Regions from separate parts of the Rhodococcus sp. FG69 genome, predicted to be linked through region 2. Evidence: riboswitches for the same ligand, from Rfam matches in the RefSeq annotation. Region 2 holds a riboswitch; the other holds the start of a gene.
What was found. A riboswitch is a leader RNA that binds a small molecule or an ion and turns the genes downstream of it on or off. The one in region 2 is predicted to bind thiamine pyrophosphate.
Positions count from the first base shown of each region.

Region 1: another riboswitch for thiamine pyrophosphate. It lies ahead of ACODSO_RS01065 (3-oxoacyl-ACP reductase); the one in region 2 lies ahead of thiO (glycine oxidase ThiO).

Region 1 covers NZ_JBMDIX010000001.1:221,339-229,164, reverse strand. Annotated here, with positions in the region: gene ACODSO_RS01095 (alkane 1-monooxygenase) at 1-387, shown strand, start outside; gene ACODSO_RS01090 (ATP-binding protein) at 470-1,660, opposite strand; gene ACODSO_RS01085 (alpha-isopropylmalate synthase regulatory domain-containing protein) at 1,954-2,430, shown strand; gene ACODSO_RS01080 (hypothetical protein) at 2,550-3,020, opposite strand; gene ACODSO_RS01075 (alpha/beta fold hydrolase) at 3,089-3,982, shown strand; gene ACODSO_RS01070 (LLM class flavin-dependent oxidoreductase) at 3,960-5,246, opposite strand; gene ACODSO_RS01065 (3-oxoacyl-ACP reductase) at 5,250-6,005, opposite strand; TPP riboswitch at 6,058-6,153, opposite strand; gene ACODSO_RS01060 (hypothetical protein) at 6,221-6,523, shown strand; gene ACODSO_RS01055 (alpha-amylase family glycosyl hydrolase) at 6,553-7,826, opposite strand, start outside.
Region 2 covers NZ_JBMDIX010000004.1:13,682-21,507, reverse strand. Annotated here, with positions in the region: gene ACODSO_RS04965 (adenylate/guanylate cyclase domain-containing protein) at 1-391, opposite strand, end outside; gene ACODSO_RS04960 (M28 family peptidase) at 423-1,913, opposite strand; gene ACODSO_RS04955 (ABC transporter permease) at 1,938-2,735, opposite strand; gene ACODSO_RS04950 (ABC transporter ATP-binding protein) at 2,735-3,679, opposite strand; gene ACODSO_RS04945 (thiazole synthase) at 3,850-4,605, opposite strand; gene thiS (sulfur carrier protein ThiS) at 4,610-4,807, opposite strand; gene thiO (glycine oxidase ThiO) at 4,804-5,871, opposite strand; TPP riboswitch at 5,871-5,982, opposite strand; gene thiE (thiamine phosphate synthase) at 6,008-6,703, shown strand; gene ACODSO_RS04925 (NUDIX hydrolase) at 6,700-7,539, opposite strand; gene ACODSO_RS04920 (hypothetical protein) at 7,624-7,826, shown strand, end outside.

The DNA.
Region 1 (7,826 bases), on a different contig from region 2:
TTCGGGTGGATTGTCGCGCCCTACCTCGTGATGCAAGCCGTCATCGCCGTTATCCTCTTCGAGGCCGCGAACTATCTCGAGCACTACGGCTTGCTTCGCCAGAAGAGGTCGAACGGGCGATACGAACGGACCGACCACACGCACAGTTGGAACAGCGACCACCTGTGGAGCAATCTATTTCTGTACCACCTGCAACGGCACAGCGATCACCATGCGAACCCGGTTCGGCGGTACCAATCGCTGCGCACCCTGGAGGAATCCCCCCAGTTGCCGGCGGGGTATGCGGTGATGATCTTCTGCGCACTCGTCCCGCCTCTCTGGCGAAAGGTGATGGACAAGCGGCTGATCGACTACTACGACGGCGACATGTCGCGGGTCAATCAGTAGCTTCGGCCTTCAGCGGCTCCGCCGCAGTGGCATAGCGGCTCCGCCGCAGTGGCATAGCGGCTCGGGCACTGGCGCGGAACGCCTAATCGTCCGTCTGCGCCCGCAGATACCGCCCGAAGTGGGGCACCGTGAAGGCAATCGTTCCCCGCTCTGCGGAGTAGATGAGACCCTTCTTGATCAAGCCGTCGCGCGCAGGTGACAGTGAGGCCGGCTTGCGCCCCAGCTCCGTTGCCACCGCGGACGTCGGCACGGACGCCTCGTCGCCCGACAGATCTGCCATGGCACGCATGTATTCGCGCTCGGCAGGCGTCGCACGCTCGTAGCGGGACCCGAAGAACCCGACGGCCAGTTCCTCCTCGGCCGTGGGCGCCGCGACTCGAACGTCCTCGGCTGTGATCGGCGACTCCGCCGCCAGATCCCACGTCGCCTTGCCGTACGCCTGCACGAAATACGGGTATCCGTCGGCAGATGCGTACAGAGCGTCGAGCGCCTCGGTCGTGTATTCGACATCTTCCCGATCGGCGGGCGCGATCAGCGCAAGGTCCGCAGCTGCCCGTTCCAGTCTGCCGATCCGGTGATAGCTGAACAGCCGCTCCGAGTAGCTCTTCGACGCGGACAACACAGCGGGCAGGTGCGGAAGACCCGCGCCGACGATGATCAGCGGAGCGGTGTCCTGGCTCAGCTCATGACACGCAGCGCACAGAGCGGAGATGTCCGCCGGTCCCAGATCCTGCATCTCGTCGATGAAGATCGCAATGCCCACGCCGACATCGCCGGCCAGGGACGAAGCGTCGAGAAGAAGTTCCACCAAGTCGATCTCGATGTCACCGGAGTCGGCACGACCGGTCTTCGCCGGAACGTCGATCCCGGGTTGCCAGCGTTCCCTCATGCCCTTGTCCGCTGACGCGCGCAGCGCGAATGCCTTGAGCACACCGAGGAACTCGTCGACACGCTCCGGGTCCCGGTGCGACGCCGCGATACCTCGAACCGCCATATGCAGCGCCGACGACAGCGGGCGTCGCAATTCCTGATCGGGTCTCGCCTCGATCTTTCCGGTTCCCCACCCGCGCGCGACGGCGGCGGATCGCAGGTGGTTGAGCAGAACCGTCTTCCCGACGCCTCGCAGCCCCGTCAGAACGACACTGCGTTCAGGTCGACCTCGGGTGATGCGTTCGAGGACGACATCGAATGCGTCCAGCTGCTTCTTACGACCTGCGAGCTCGGGTGGGCGCTGACCTGCGCCGGGAGCGTAGGGGTTACGCACGGGGTCCATGGGGCCAAAGTAACAACAGTGATAGCGAATTATGCGGACATCTAGCTCGTGTCCTAGAGAGCCTTATGGACGACTATCAGCTCTGTTGCACAATCTTGGGCACTCTACGGCAATGACTAGATATTGATAGACAGTCCAATGCTTGCATGTCGGCGGCGCCTGCGGCTACATTGGCGTCCGTGAAGCGCATTCTCGTAGTACGCCGCCGTAGCGGGGTCTAATTCGGACCGACCCCTCGCTGCGGGTCGTCGTGCTGCCTCGGTCCTTCCTTCACATCCGGAAAGACCATCATCATGAACGCTCTCACGTCTCCCATCTCGAACGATTCCTTTGCCGCTCGATTCGGCGCCCCACTCCCACGCGACCTGCGGAAGCACGCCGAGGGTATGAGCTGGACCAACTTCACGCAGCAGTTCGCCGCAGCATCAGGACCCATCCGCCTCGGGAGCTGGGATTCCAGCACCGCGCGGGGTGGACGGACCTCCTTCGCCGCCAGCTTCGGAATCGGCGACTCGATCCACTCCGCGAGCACAACCGCATACGGCCCGATCGACGCGCTGACCTCGATGCTCTACGACGCCGGCATCCATCTCGAGATCATCTCGTTCCACCAGCAAACCCTTCCCTCCCCCGAGCACAGAGATCGCACCGCCACCTTCGTCCTCGCCGAGTTCGACGGCCGTCAGCGCTGGTCGATGGCAATCGAATCCGGAGCCACCGAATCCTCGATCCGCGCGATCATCGGCGCTGCAAACATGCTGCACGGCTGACAATCGGTCCCTCTATCCATATCTACCTCATCTGCTAGATGTGGATAGAGGGTCACATAGACGCTTGCTAGCTCGATCTACGGCTCTCTTTGTCACGAGCTAGATTGACGTAGAAGCCCCTACGGCATCTCCATCGTCTGCGCGCGCTGAATCTCGACAACCGCGCGCCGAGTGTATACATCGGCGGCGGCATTACGCCTGACCAGCAGATCCGCGATGATCAGCACCGCATGCTCTGCGCGCGGACTCGGGCGATTCCCCTCGGTATCAGCCACCCCGAGCGCACCCGTCAGCACCTCGACGAACCCTTGTACGTCGAGATCGGGATACCACTCGACGGCTGACCGGACAGCACTGGACAGCGCATCCTGTACGTCCTCACCTGTCAGTCCATCGGGATGCAGTTCCTCCAGGAGAGACCTGACCATTTCGGCGTGAATGGCTCCAACCTGCGCGTGATCCTCGGACGACAGCTTCTCGACGGCGTCGGCGAACGCGACCTTCGCCTTGACCCGAGCAGAGCCGATCGCGTCTTCGGTTGCGCGGGCGATCGCACGCACTGTCGGTGGCCACTCGGGCGTTGGAATCACCCATCGATTCTCGCAGGCGGTTCCGACAGGTGGTTACATGTAACTGTGATTCCTACTAATGTGGGTTCATGGAAACAGTCTACGAGCGAACGACCGTCGTCAACGAGGGCATGCGGCTGGCGGTGTTCGAGACGGGCAACCCCGACGGTGACACGATCGTGCTGGTGCACGGCTGGCCCGATACCCACGAACTGTGGAGCCACATCGTGCCGTTGCTTGCCGACAAGTTTCGCGTCATCACCTACGACTCCCGCGGTGCGGGGGAGAGCACGGTGCCGCAGGAGCGCGCGGCGTATCGCCTGAGCAGCCTGGCCTCCGACTTCTACGCGGTTCTCGACGCCGTCAGTCCTGGCCGGCCGGTGCACGTCCTTGCGCACGACTGGGGTGCCGTCGAGGTATGGGAGGCCGCAGCCGAGCCGCGCGCAATCGATCGAATCGCTTCGTACACATCCATTTCGGGGCCGAATCTCGATCACCTCGCCATGTGGTCGCGTGCACGGCTCACCACACCGTCGTGGACCGGACTGAAGCAGGTGTTCGCGCAGCTGCGCGCATCCTGGTACACGGTGACGTTCCACATTCCCGGCCTGTCGACGCTGCGGATCAAGCGCCAGTTCGCCAAGGGGTGGCCCGCATTCCTGCAGGAGTTCTCGAACGTCGACCCTGCCCTCGTGACACAGAACCCGACGCTGTTCTCCGACGCAAGCAACGGGACGAATCTCTATCGCGCCAACCTGATTCCACGAATGTTGAACCCCAGGGAACGCTACGTCGATGTCCCGGTGCAGTTGATCATCAACACCGAGGACGTGGCGGTGCGCCCCTACCACTACGAAGACACGCACCGGTGGGTGAAGAATCTGACCCGCAACGACATCCCAGCAGGGCACTGGTCACCCATCTCGCATGCGGCCGAGATCGCTGCACTGACGGACGAGTTCATCGAGTCCCTCTCTCGGTGAGGCGGTCCCGCAACGTCCCGGGCGCATAGTCGCGCCGAAACAGCCCTCGCGACTGCAGGATCGGGACAACCTGGTCCACAAAGTCCTCCAAACCCGCGGGATACAGTGGAGGCATCAGATTGAAGCCGTCGGCGGCACCGCCGCTGACCCAGGCCTCCATCTCGTCCGCGATCGATTCAGGAGTGCCGATCATCGTCGCGTGCCCGCCACCAGCAGCAAGCGTGCCGAGAAGCTCACGCACGGTTGGCTTGTCCTTGGCGACGATCCGCAGAATGGTCTCGTAGCGTCCATGCGGACCCGTGAACTCCTCGACAGGTGGGAGCGTGGGAACCGGCGCGTCCAGTTCCCACTCCCGGCAATCCTGTTCGATGTACATGCCCAGCTGACGCAGTGACTGCTCCACGGGGAGTAACGCATCGAGATCGGCCTTCTTCGCGTGCGCTTCGGCCATGGTCGAACCGATGTACGTGACGAGGCCGGGCATGATGCCGACCGAATCGGCGTCGCGGCCGGCCTTGTCGATTCGAGTCTTCACATCGGCGTAATAGCCGGCCCCCGAATCGATATCGTAGGCCACCGCGTAGATCGCCTCGGCGTATCGCGCCGCGAGATCCCGCCCTTCTCCCGACGCACCGGCCTGGAACAGCACCGGTCGTCCCTGCGGCGAGCGAGGGACCGTCAATGGACCGTCGACTCGAAAGTACTTGCCCACGTGATCGATCGAATGCACCCCGCCAGGGTCCGCATACTGACCATCGCGATCGAGCTTCAGGGCGTCGCCGTCCCAGCTGTCCCACAGCGCAAGAGCGACCTCGACGAACTCCTCGGCGCGCGCGTACCGCTCTGCACGCGAGGGTATCTCGGTGAATCCGTGATTGCGGGCTTCGGCGTCGAACATCGAGGTGACGACGTTCCACCCCGCACGCCCGCCGCTGATGTGATCGAGTGAGGCGAGCAGCCGGGCAGCATGGAACGGTGTATAGAAGGTGGTGGACACCGTCGTCACCAATCCTATGTGTGACGTCACCTTCGCCATCGCCGTCAGCGCGGTGATGGGTTCGAAGAACCAGGTTCCCGCTCCCGCCGGATCACGCACCGAATGACCGTCGGCGAAGAATACCGCGTCGAGCTTCCCTCGCTCAGCAGTCTGCGCGAGCTCCTCGTAGTAGCCGATGTCGCCGAGATCCTCGACGCGAGAGCTCGGATGGCGCCACGCAGCGCTGTGGTGGCCGCAACCGAACAGAAATGCGTTGAGATGCAGCATCGTTCAGTCCTTGACCAGTCCGCCGTCCACCACGAGATTCTGTCCGGTCACCGACCTCGACCACGGTGATGCGAAGAACAGCAGTGCATCGGCGAATTCCGCGGGCGTCACCACTCGCTGCAGGGGAGTCGACGCAGCAATCATGTCGAACACCTCCTCCGGCGTCGCCGCGCTGGCGTCGGTGGTACGGAGCAATCCACCGGATACCATGTTGACGGTGATGCCGTCCATGCCGAGATCGGCTGCGAGCGTGCGAGTCAGGGACAGCAGGGCCGCTTTCGCCGCCGTGTAGTCGTGGTACGGAACCACCGGGTTCTGAAAGAGATTGGTTCCGACGTTGATGATGCGGCCGAAACCCGCGGCTCGCATTCCGGGCACCGCACGCTGGGTCGTCGTCAACGCTCCTCGAACAGTTCCCTGGAATTGCGCATCGAACTGCTCCCACGAAATGGTGTCGGCCTTGCTTCGGGCGTCGCCGTCGAACGAGAAGTCGGCGAGGGCGTTGTTGACGACGGTAGTAACCGTGGTTCCGAAGTGCTGCTCGGCGGCCGTGAAGAGCGCGTCGACCTCGTGGGCGACAGTGATGTCGGCCTGTACGGCCAACCCACCGATCTCCGCAGCGAGCTGCTCGGCCGACAACGCGCTGGCGCGATAGTTCACGACGACGCGTGCCCCCTGGTGTGCAAATGCTCGCGCGATCGAGGTCCCGAGTCCTCGTCCTGCGCCGGTGACCACAACGGTCTGCTTGTCGAAATTCATGCGCTCCCTCTCGCTCGCTGGTCGACATGCGGCGGCGGAGAAGACAATGCACCCGTGCGGATGCAGACATCCCTACGCTGGTGTTGACCAGATCAGGTTCGACGGGTGTGATCTCAGCCGCTTCGGTGCGGCACCCCGTGTCGCCGACGAGTGTACATCTCGGGCTCTGTACCTGTATCTAGCGCTGGCAGTAGAGATGAATATAGGCTCCTACGATGCCCGAACGAGAGTACGTCGAATACTGGTTGGACGAGAACGTCGTGCTCGTCCTCGACAACCGCGTCGTCGAAATCTTCGATGCCTCACAGAAGACCGTCTCGGGTCGACCACGCTGGCACGTCGCGCACATCGGAGTCGACGCGAAGCCCCGTGGCGGCGGCCTACGCGTCAAGATCGGCGCACGCTTGCCCGACGACTCGATGTCGTACCTCGGCGGGCAAGCGGTGTTCGACGTCCCGGAGGACAAGGTCCCGCATGTGCTGGCATTCTTCGACCGCGCGAAACACGCCAGAGGCTGACTGCGATCCGGTTGCCGGGCACCGGTTCCCTAACCGAAGACAGCCCACCCGTGGGCCGGCACCGAGTTCCACCCCGCGTGTTCGGCTGCTTCCCCTGCCACGATCTCACCGGACACGCGATAGTCGACCGCCTCGTTCCCGAGGTTGAGAGCGACATACAGCGCGTTCTCGGCATCGAACGCCCGGTAGAGCATTGCTGTGTTGGTCAGCTCGAGAGTCTCGGTGCGTGCGTGGTGCAACCAGGGATTGCGTCTGCGTAGACCGATCAACTCCTGATGCAAGTGGAAGATCGGCCACCCACCCGGATCGAGTTGTTCTTTCACCATGGGGAATTCGGGACGAACATCGTCGTCGCCACCGACGCGCTCCTCCTTGACACCACGGAAACCCTGCTCGTCGCCGTAATAGATCATCGGCGTTCCACCGGTCGTGAACAGCACGACCTGGGCGTGCGCGAGGTGCCGTTCGTCGGTGATCGTGCTGGCAATCCGGTTCACGTCGTGGTTGCCGATGAACGTCGCCGGTACGAACGTGTCCATCCAGTCGTTGTGGCGGCCCAGAGCATGGGAAAGCTCGAAGAAGTTCTCCTCGACGATGCCGCTCCACGTCGCCTTCCACAGTTCGTACTGTGTCACCGAATCCAGTGAACTCGACGTCACTATCGCGGCGTAGTCGCCGTGTATGACCTCGCCGAGGAAGTATGCGTTCGGATGCTTCTCCCGGACGCGGGGGATCACCGCACTCCAGAACTTCGGCGGCACAGCGTATGCCGCGTCCAACCTCCAACCGTCGGCGCCGCGGCTCAGCCAGTGATCCATCACGTCGGCGACGTAGTCCTGCACTTCGGCGCTGTCATGATCGAGCGTGACGAGCTCATCGTGGCCTTCGAAGGTGCGATGCTTCGGCCGGCCCGACGACCTGTCGATCTGGAACCACGACCCGGCGCCCTCGCGTAGCTCCTGCTGAAATTTCGGAAATCCCTGTCCCACATGGTTGAAGACACCGTCGAGCATCACCTTCAGACCACGACCGTGTGCCGCATCGATCAGAGCATCGAAGTCGGCCTCGGTACCGAGCCTGGAATCGATGCGGAGATGGTCGATGGTCTCGTACCCGTGCCCCTCCGAGGCGAAGATCGGGCCGAGCGCGATTCCAGATGCTCCGAGTTCGATTGCGTAGTCGAGCCATTCGACGACCTTGAGAAGACGGTGCTCGTCGGCCATGGACTCGCCGTCCCAATCACGGACCGGTGCGCCAGCAAAACCGAGCGGGTAGACGTGCCACCAGATCGCGTGTTCGACCC
Region 2 (7,826 bases):
CCGGCTCGACGGCCTTCGAGACTTTGCGCAACAAGGTGAGAGTGTCGGAGTCGCCTGCAACGAGAGACCACGACGAGAACCCGACCAGGTCGGTGAAGACGATGGTGACGTCGCGTTCGCCACGGCCACGGCCAGTTCGTTCGAGCACCGCCTGCCACACCTGCAGCGCACCGAGTCCGACCTCGCGGGACGCACCGGGCTCGTCGTCGAGAAACTTGTCCGCGGCGCGCGCGACCGCCAGTGCGGACCCCGAGCCCGCAATGGACAACGGATCGCCGAACGTCGGGTCACCGGGAAGCACTCGCCTGACCCGACGCACGACATCGACGACCGCTGGGCTGCGATTGACGCTGCGCACCCACTCGATCGTCGACGCCACGTACGGATTCATGAATCCGAGCGTAACCGACGGTTACACATAACTAGTTCTCAGCTCGGGCCTCTGTGCGAGCGGCGCCGACCGGAACGCCGTTGGGCCCCTCGACCGATTGAGCGTAGGTGCCGATTCCGAAACCGATCGCCGACGCGTTCTCTGCCAACGCCTCTCGGTCGACGTTCGCCAGGGTGTCCTCAGCAGTGTGGTAATTCTGGTCGAACGTTTCACCTGCCGTACCGCCCCACTTCTCGGCCTGTTCGGGTGTCTTTTCCTCGTCCGCGCCCGTGAAGACGCCACCTGCGGGGATAGCCACCTCGATGAACGGGCCGTAGTCGGAGCGGCCGTCGAAGTCGGTGCCGTCGGCTGCGATTCCTTCTTGCTGCAGACGTTCTACGAAGACCCGTTCGATCGCGTCGGATCCGGCAGGCCCGGCAGGCGCTCCTACCTTGTCGGAGTCGTCCCCGTCATAGGTGAGGTAGCCGGCGTTGTGCGAGCCGATCATGTCGAAGTTCAGGTACAGGGCGATGTTCGCCTTGTCCTCGTCGCTCAATCCCTCGACGTACTTCACGGATCCGACGAGCCCGAGTTCCTCGGCGCCCCAGAACGTGAAGCGGACTGCGTTGGTGATGTCCGGCTCTGCACCGAGCTGCAACGCCGATTCCAGGACGGCTGCAGTGCCCGTGCCGTTGTCGTTGATGCCCGGCCCTTCGGGGACGCTGTCGAGGTGCGCACCGGCGACGACGACGTTCGACGTATCCCCGGTCTTCGTCTGCGCAATGATGTTGCGGCTCTTGGTCGTCGTGGTTTCGGTATCGAGCGTCAGCGTCAGTTCCGGTGCTGCTGCAACGATCGGCCCGTCTTCCTGACTGACGCCACCGGTGGGGATTCTCGCGACGTCCGCGCCGCCGAGGGTGCTGCCGTCGAGCGGACCAGGTTCGTTGTTGACCACCACCACCGCTGCCGCGCCGAGGTCTGCGGCAATGGTCTGCTTGGCACTGAACGGGCATACACCCCGATTGACGACGACGATGGCGCCCGCAAGATCGAGACCGTCGTAATCCGTTGCCTCGCAACCTGGAGAATCATCGGCCGGTGCGACGACGACGCGGGCAGTTATTCCGTCTTCCGGCGTGGACGGCGAGTATTGCAGTGCCGCTACGGAAACCTGCTGATCACCGGCGGACAGCAATTGGGTGTCGGCTGCGAACTGGTCGAATTCGAACTCCGGCGTTTCTACCTCGAATCCCGCTGCTTCCAACTTGCCCTGCACGTAGTCGACGCTAGCGTCGTACCCCGATGTGCCGGCAGCTCGGTTTCCGTTGTTCTCCGACGCAATTCGCTCGAGTTCCTCGAGATGACCTACGACGGCATCCTCGGTGATCGCGTCGGCCAGGCCTTGGCCGTCCGCCGTCGAAATAGGAGACGGTACGGAAACGGCCGGTTGCTCGGCCTCCTCGGATGTATCCGTGGAGGACGAGCAACCGGCCAGTACCAGAGCGCCGATTGCAAGACTTGCAAGTAGGTTCATCCGTCGCATGCAAGCACCCTAGCTGCAACCAGGTCAGGCGTCTCGACGATTGACCACGAATACCGCAAGCCCGAACACGATCGCAGTGAAGGCGATGAAGTAGATCAGGCTACCGATCGGACCCCAGTGAAAGTCGATCCCGCCGTCGGATCCGAGGAAGTGACTCGCGTTGAGCCACGGAAGGAATGGCTGAATCGCACGGCCGAAGGATCCGAAGAGTCCGAACAGATTCTCGATGACCAAGGGCCACAGGAGAAGCAGAGCAATCGCACCGGCGGACTGGCGGATGAGCGCGCCGACGCCGACGGCGACGACGATCTGCAGGAACGCGAGGATGGCCGTTCCGTAGATGACCCGCCAGGTACCGTCCACATCGAAGCTCAGCAACGCTCCCGCGTCCGCTCCGGCGAGCGCCTTCGCGAGATAGAACGCGCCGAGGCCGAGGACGAAGCTCAACACGAAGCCGAAGACGCCGATCAACAGCGCTTTCACCGCCAACACCGAGGTACGGTTCGGAATGGCCTGGAACGTCGTCCTGATGACACCGAACCGGTACTCGCTCGTCACCGTCAGGGCGGCCAGGATCATCAGAACCATGACGCCGAAGCCCCCGACGCCGCTTCCGACTGCGTCGAACACTGTGGGAAGGTACGGTTCGAAATCGGGTGTATTACCTGCTGCCACATCGTTGTTGTACGAGTCGAGGCTCAACTTCGAAGTAAATCCGACGATCGCGCCCAGTCCCAGACCGAGGACGACGACGGCAATGGTGCACCACCACGGCGATCTCGTCGAAGTAATCTTGATACGTTCTGCTGCCAATACACCCATCAGAGTGCACCTCCCATGGATTCGGCTTCTGCGCCGTGATATTGAACGTCGTCGCCGGTGAGCTTCATGAACGCTTCCTCCAACGATCCACGCTGCGAGGACAATTCGTGCAAGACGATGCCGGACTTGCCTGCGATATCACCGATGGCGTCGGTTGTGGAGTTGACCACGACCAGCGAAGGCTGCAGTTCTTTTCCGGCGCCCGGCTCGCGAACCGTGAGCCCCGCAGATGTCAACGCGCTACGAAGCGCATCGAGCTGCGGACTGCGAACTCGTACCGATGCTTCGGAGGCGTGATCGATGAAGCTCTGCACCGATGAGTCGGAGATGAGCCTTCCGCGGCCGATGACCACGAGATGCTCTGCGGTTTGCGCCATCTCCGACAACAGGTGACTCGACACGAGCACCGTTCGACCTTCGGCGGCGAGGCGCTGCATGAACTTTCGAATCCAGACGATGCCCTCGGGGTCGAGGCCGTTCACCGGCTCGTCGAACAACAGAACCTTCGGATCTCCGAGCAGGGCACCTGCAAGTCCGAGTCGCTGAGACATACCGAGCGAGAATCCACCGGCGTTCTTCTTGGCGACCTCGCTCAGGCCGACGAGCCGCAGGACTTCTTCGACTCGCGACTTCGGAATCCCGTTGGACGCTGCCATCCATTCCAGATGTGCTCGCGCGGAACGGTTGGGGTGCACCCACTTGGCGTCGAGAAGGGCTCCGACGGTACGCAGTGGCTGCTTGAGTTGGTTGTAGGGCTTGCCCTCGATCAAGGCGTGTCCGCTGGTGGGACGGTCCAATCCGAGGATCATCCGCATGGTCGTCGACTTGCCCGCACCGTTGGGTCCAAGGAAGCCGGTCACAATTCCTGGCTTGACGGTGAAGGTGAGGTCATCTACAGCCTTCACCGCTCCGTATTGCTTGGTCAGTCCTGCCACTTCGATCATGGCCGTAACTCTCTCGCACCGAGGGGGCCGCGCACATCGCCCGCGAGTCTCGACCTCGGTCATCCTTTTGGATGACGGCAGGGTGCGGGCCGTCCCGGCCCAGCGGCGGGTGCGGGCCGTCCCGGCCCAGCGGCACGGTTGAGTGCACCCCTATGCACTTATCCGTGCCACTACGCCGAAGGCGAACTCGCCTGCGCCCAGAACCGTTTCGGAATCCGACCAGCGCGACGAGCCTCGTACCCCGCCGACACCGCATGCCGCATCGCCGACGCCATCAACGCGGGATCTTTCGCGCGTGTGACAGCGGTCGCGAGGAGCACCGCGTCGCAACCCAACTCCATTGCCAGCGCTGCATCGCTCGCGGTCCCGATCCCCGCGTCGAGGATGACGGGCACCGCCGCGGCGTCGACGATCATCTCGATGTTGTGCGGATTGGAGATGCCGAGACCCGTTCCGATCGGGGCTCCGAGCGGCATGACGGCGACGCAGCCGATGTCCTCGAGCCTGCGCGCGAGCACCGGATCGTCGGTGGTGTACGGGAGGACGTGAAAGCCGTCGTCGACGAGTTGTTCTGCGGCTTTGACCAGTTCGATCGCGTCGGGCAGGAGGGTCCGCTCGTCGGCAATGACTTCGAGCTTCACCCAGTTCGTCTCGAGAGCTTCACGGCCGAGCTGAGCGGTCAGGACGGCTTCGGCGGCGCCTCGACACCCCGCAGTGTTCGGCAGCGGAGCAATGTTCAGCTTGCGCAGCAGATCGAGCACCCCGGTCCCGCCCGCAGCGTCGACGCGGCGCATCGCGACGGTGGTCAGCTCGGTGCCCGACGCGACGAGAGCATCCTCGAGCACCGCGAGGTTCGCTGCACCCCCGGTGCCCATGATGAGCCGGGAGTCGAAGGCCTTGTCTGCGATCTTCAATGCGTCCGACATCTGCTCAACCACCCTGCACAGCCGTGAGAATTTCGATGGACCAGCCCTTTTCGACGGTGGTGCCGTCCCAGCGGCTCTTCGGGAGAACCGTGCCGTCGACTGCGACAGCGATGCCTTTCTCCGGCATCGACAGGTGCGCGAGAAGTTGCCGCATGGTGAAGTTTTCGGGCAGGGCGTGTTCTTCGCCGTTGACAGTGATCACTTTTTCCTAACCTTTCGGTCCAAGGACGGTTCGAATCGGGATGGATCTGCTGCCTTGGCTTCGGGGAGTGTGTCGCCGCCGAGGAGCGCGGAGACTGCGTCTGCGGTGATGGGCGCCAACAGGATTCCGTTGCGACCGTGCCCTGATGCGACGATGACGCGTTCGGAGAGTCGCCCGATGACGGGTAGTCCGTCGGGGCTCATCGGTCGCAGTCCCGCCGCGCTCTCGAACAGTTCGTATTCACCGATGCTCGGCATGAGTCGTTCGGCGTCGGCGATGAGGTCGCGCACCCCGGCGACGGTGACCTGTGTGTCCTGACCTGATTCGTACTGCGTGGCGCCGACTACCAGTCCATCGCCGCGCGGAACGAGGTAGATGGGACGGCCGTGCACGCAGCCGCGAATCGTGCGGGTGGGGGCGCTACCCGCACTCGGGCGACGACGCAGCCGGAGAATCTCGCCTTTCACGGCGCGAACCGGCATTCCAGGAAGCAATGCCGCAGTCTGCGCACCGGCCGCGACGACGATCTGGTCGGCGTCGAGAGCGTCCAGGTCTGTCACCGCCTCGCCGATGATCTCTGTTCCCGCTGCCGCTTCCCGCAACGCGGCCATCAGAGCCCGATTGTCGACGGCCATTTCGGTGGGCGCGAAAAGCCCGAGGCGAATGTTCTGCGCCAGCGAGGGTTCGAGTTCACGAATCTGCGCGCGACCGAGGATCTCGAGCTCGTGCCCCTGCTGCCCGACGAACTCGGCGATGGTCCGCAGGTCCTCGGCGTCGGCGGCATCGAGTGCAACGGTGAGCGAACCGGTCGAGGAGAACACGTCACTGGGAAGCGAACGAGCGAACTCCGGCCACCGAGCCAACGAGTGCGCGCCCAGTGCGAGCAGTTCGTGTTCGCCCGGCCATCCTTCCGACAACGGAGCGAGCATGCCACCCGCGACCCACGACGCCCCTGATCCGACGGCGGGGTCGTACAACCGCACCGACCAGCCGTCACGCGCGGCCCGTACTGCTACCGCCAGGCCGATGACACCGCCGCCGACGACTGCCAAGGTTCCGGACATCTCACAACCACCTCACTCCCTGCGCCGGCATGATCCGGTTCAGGTATTGACGGTAAGGACGGCGTGTCCACTCTCAGCCCTGCGTACCCCAGGACTCCCGTGTATCGACCAACTGCTCACAGACTACCTTTGCACTGTGTATCCCACTCAGAGCTCCCGTAACGAATCGGCGCGCGAGCGGTTGACCTCGGCCCGCCTGTATCTATGCACCGACGCCAGGCGCGAGCTCGGCGACCTCGCCCAGTTCGCCGAGGCTGCGCTCTCCGGCGGCGTCGACATCATTCAGCTCCGCGACAAGAATTCGGCCGGTGAGCGGGAGTTCGGTCCCCTCGAAGCCAAGGACGAGCTCGCTGCGCTGGCGATTCTGTCTGCCGCTACCCGGCGTCACGGTGCGCTGCTGGCCGTGAACGATCGGGCGGATCTCGCGTTGGCGTCGAATGCCGACGTGCTGCATCTCGGTCAGAACGACCTGCCCGTGCACTATGCGCGACAGATCCTCGGGCCCGACGTCGTCATCGGTCGTTCGACGCAGAATCGCAACCAGGCGAGTCTGGCCGCCATCGAGGACGGCGTCGACTACTTCGCGACGGGACCGGTGTGGGCGACGCCCACCAAGCCGAACCGCACGGCGGCCGGACTCGAGCTTCTGCGCAGCACCGCCGAATCCGCACCCTCGCGCCCCTGGTTCGCCATCGGCGGCGTCGACGCCGGCAATGTCGACGAAGTCCTCGCCGCCGGTGCGGATCGGATCGTCGTGGTCCGTGCCATCACGCAAGCACGGGATCCGCAGGCCGCAGCACAGGAACTGTCACAGAAGCTCAAACGAAGCTAGTCCAGCCAGCCGAGTACGGTCGACGGCGACAGGACATGCACCGTCGTCGGCAGTCGTGCTCTGAGTCCGCGGTCCGCGGTGACGAGCGCGGTCAAGGCGGATCCTTCGTGGGCTCGCCGGGCGAGTTCGTCGTCGCCACTGCCCGACGCGTGAAATACGGGGATACGCATATCCTCGAACTGCGCTGCCCGCGCTTCGCCTTCGAGTACCGCTTCGATTTCCCTCAACCACCCGAAACTCCCACCGGGTAGCTCGACGGTGCGCGGCAGCACGTCCGCAAGCGAGGTCAGCAGTGCATTCGTCGCGCCGCTTCGGTCCTTCCACCAGCCATCGGGACGTGACCCGAGAACGTTCGCAGTGTCCAGAAGCACCCGAAGAGGCTCCGAGCGCAACGCCGGCCAGCTGGCGGCGAAACCCGGATGAAGCGGCAGCTGATCGACCATCGCCTCAGGGACCCAGCGCAATTCCGTACTTTCGCCGTTCGGCGTCGTGTCCAGCTGTACTTCCGCGTCCGCGAACACCGTTGTGTAGGACCACCCGCTCGCGACCCGTGCGGTGACCTTCTCACCGCGAACGTGCAACCGCTCGGAGCCGATTCCCGCTTCCTCGTCAGCCTCGCGTACTGCGGCGACGACGCTGCTCTCGTGGGAGTCCTTCGCGCCGCCAGGGAGGGCCCACGTGCCACCCTGATGACTCCACAAGGCGCGATGCTGGAGCAACACCGTCGGCTCGCCGTCGGCCGAGGGCGCGCGAAGCAGCAGGCCTGCGGCACCATGCTTACCCCAGTGTCGCGTGCCGTTCTCTCCGACTACCCACCCGTCACCGTCGCCGCGCATACTGCACTACCTTAGGGGACCGTTCTTCGTGGGTCTTCCCCGTCCACGTACGCGTGACGGCCCGGAACTTATATGCTCGAACCTGTGAATGTGGTCGGCACGACACCCACTGCTGCCGTACCTCCCACGACAGCAGCTTCGTCCTCGGGAAGCGACTCGAGACGCGAGCTGCAGCGGCTGGCGCGGTCGACGCCGGTGCGCATGATCGCTCTCGGAGTGCTCCTGGTTCTGGCGACCGTCGGAACCGGTTTCGTGACAGCGGGGGCGGTGTCCGACCGAGCCGAAAC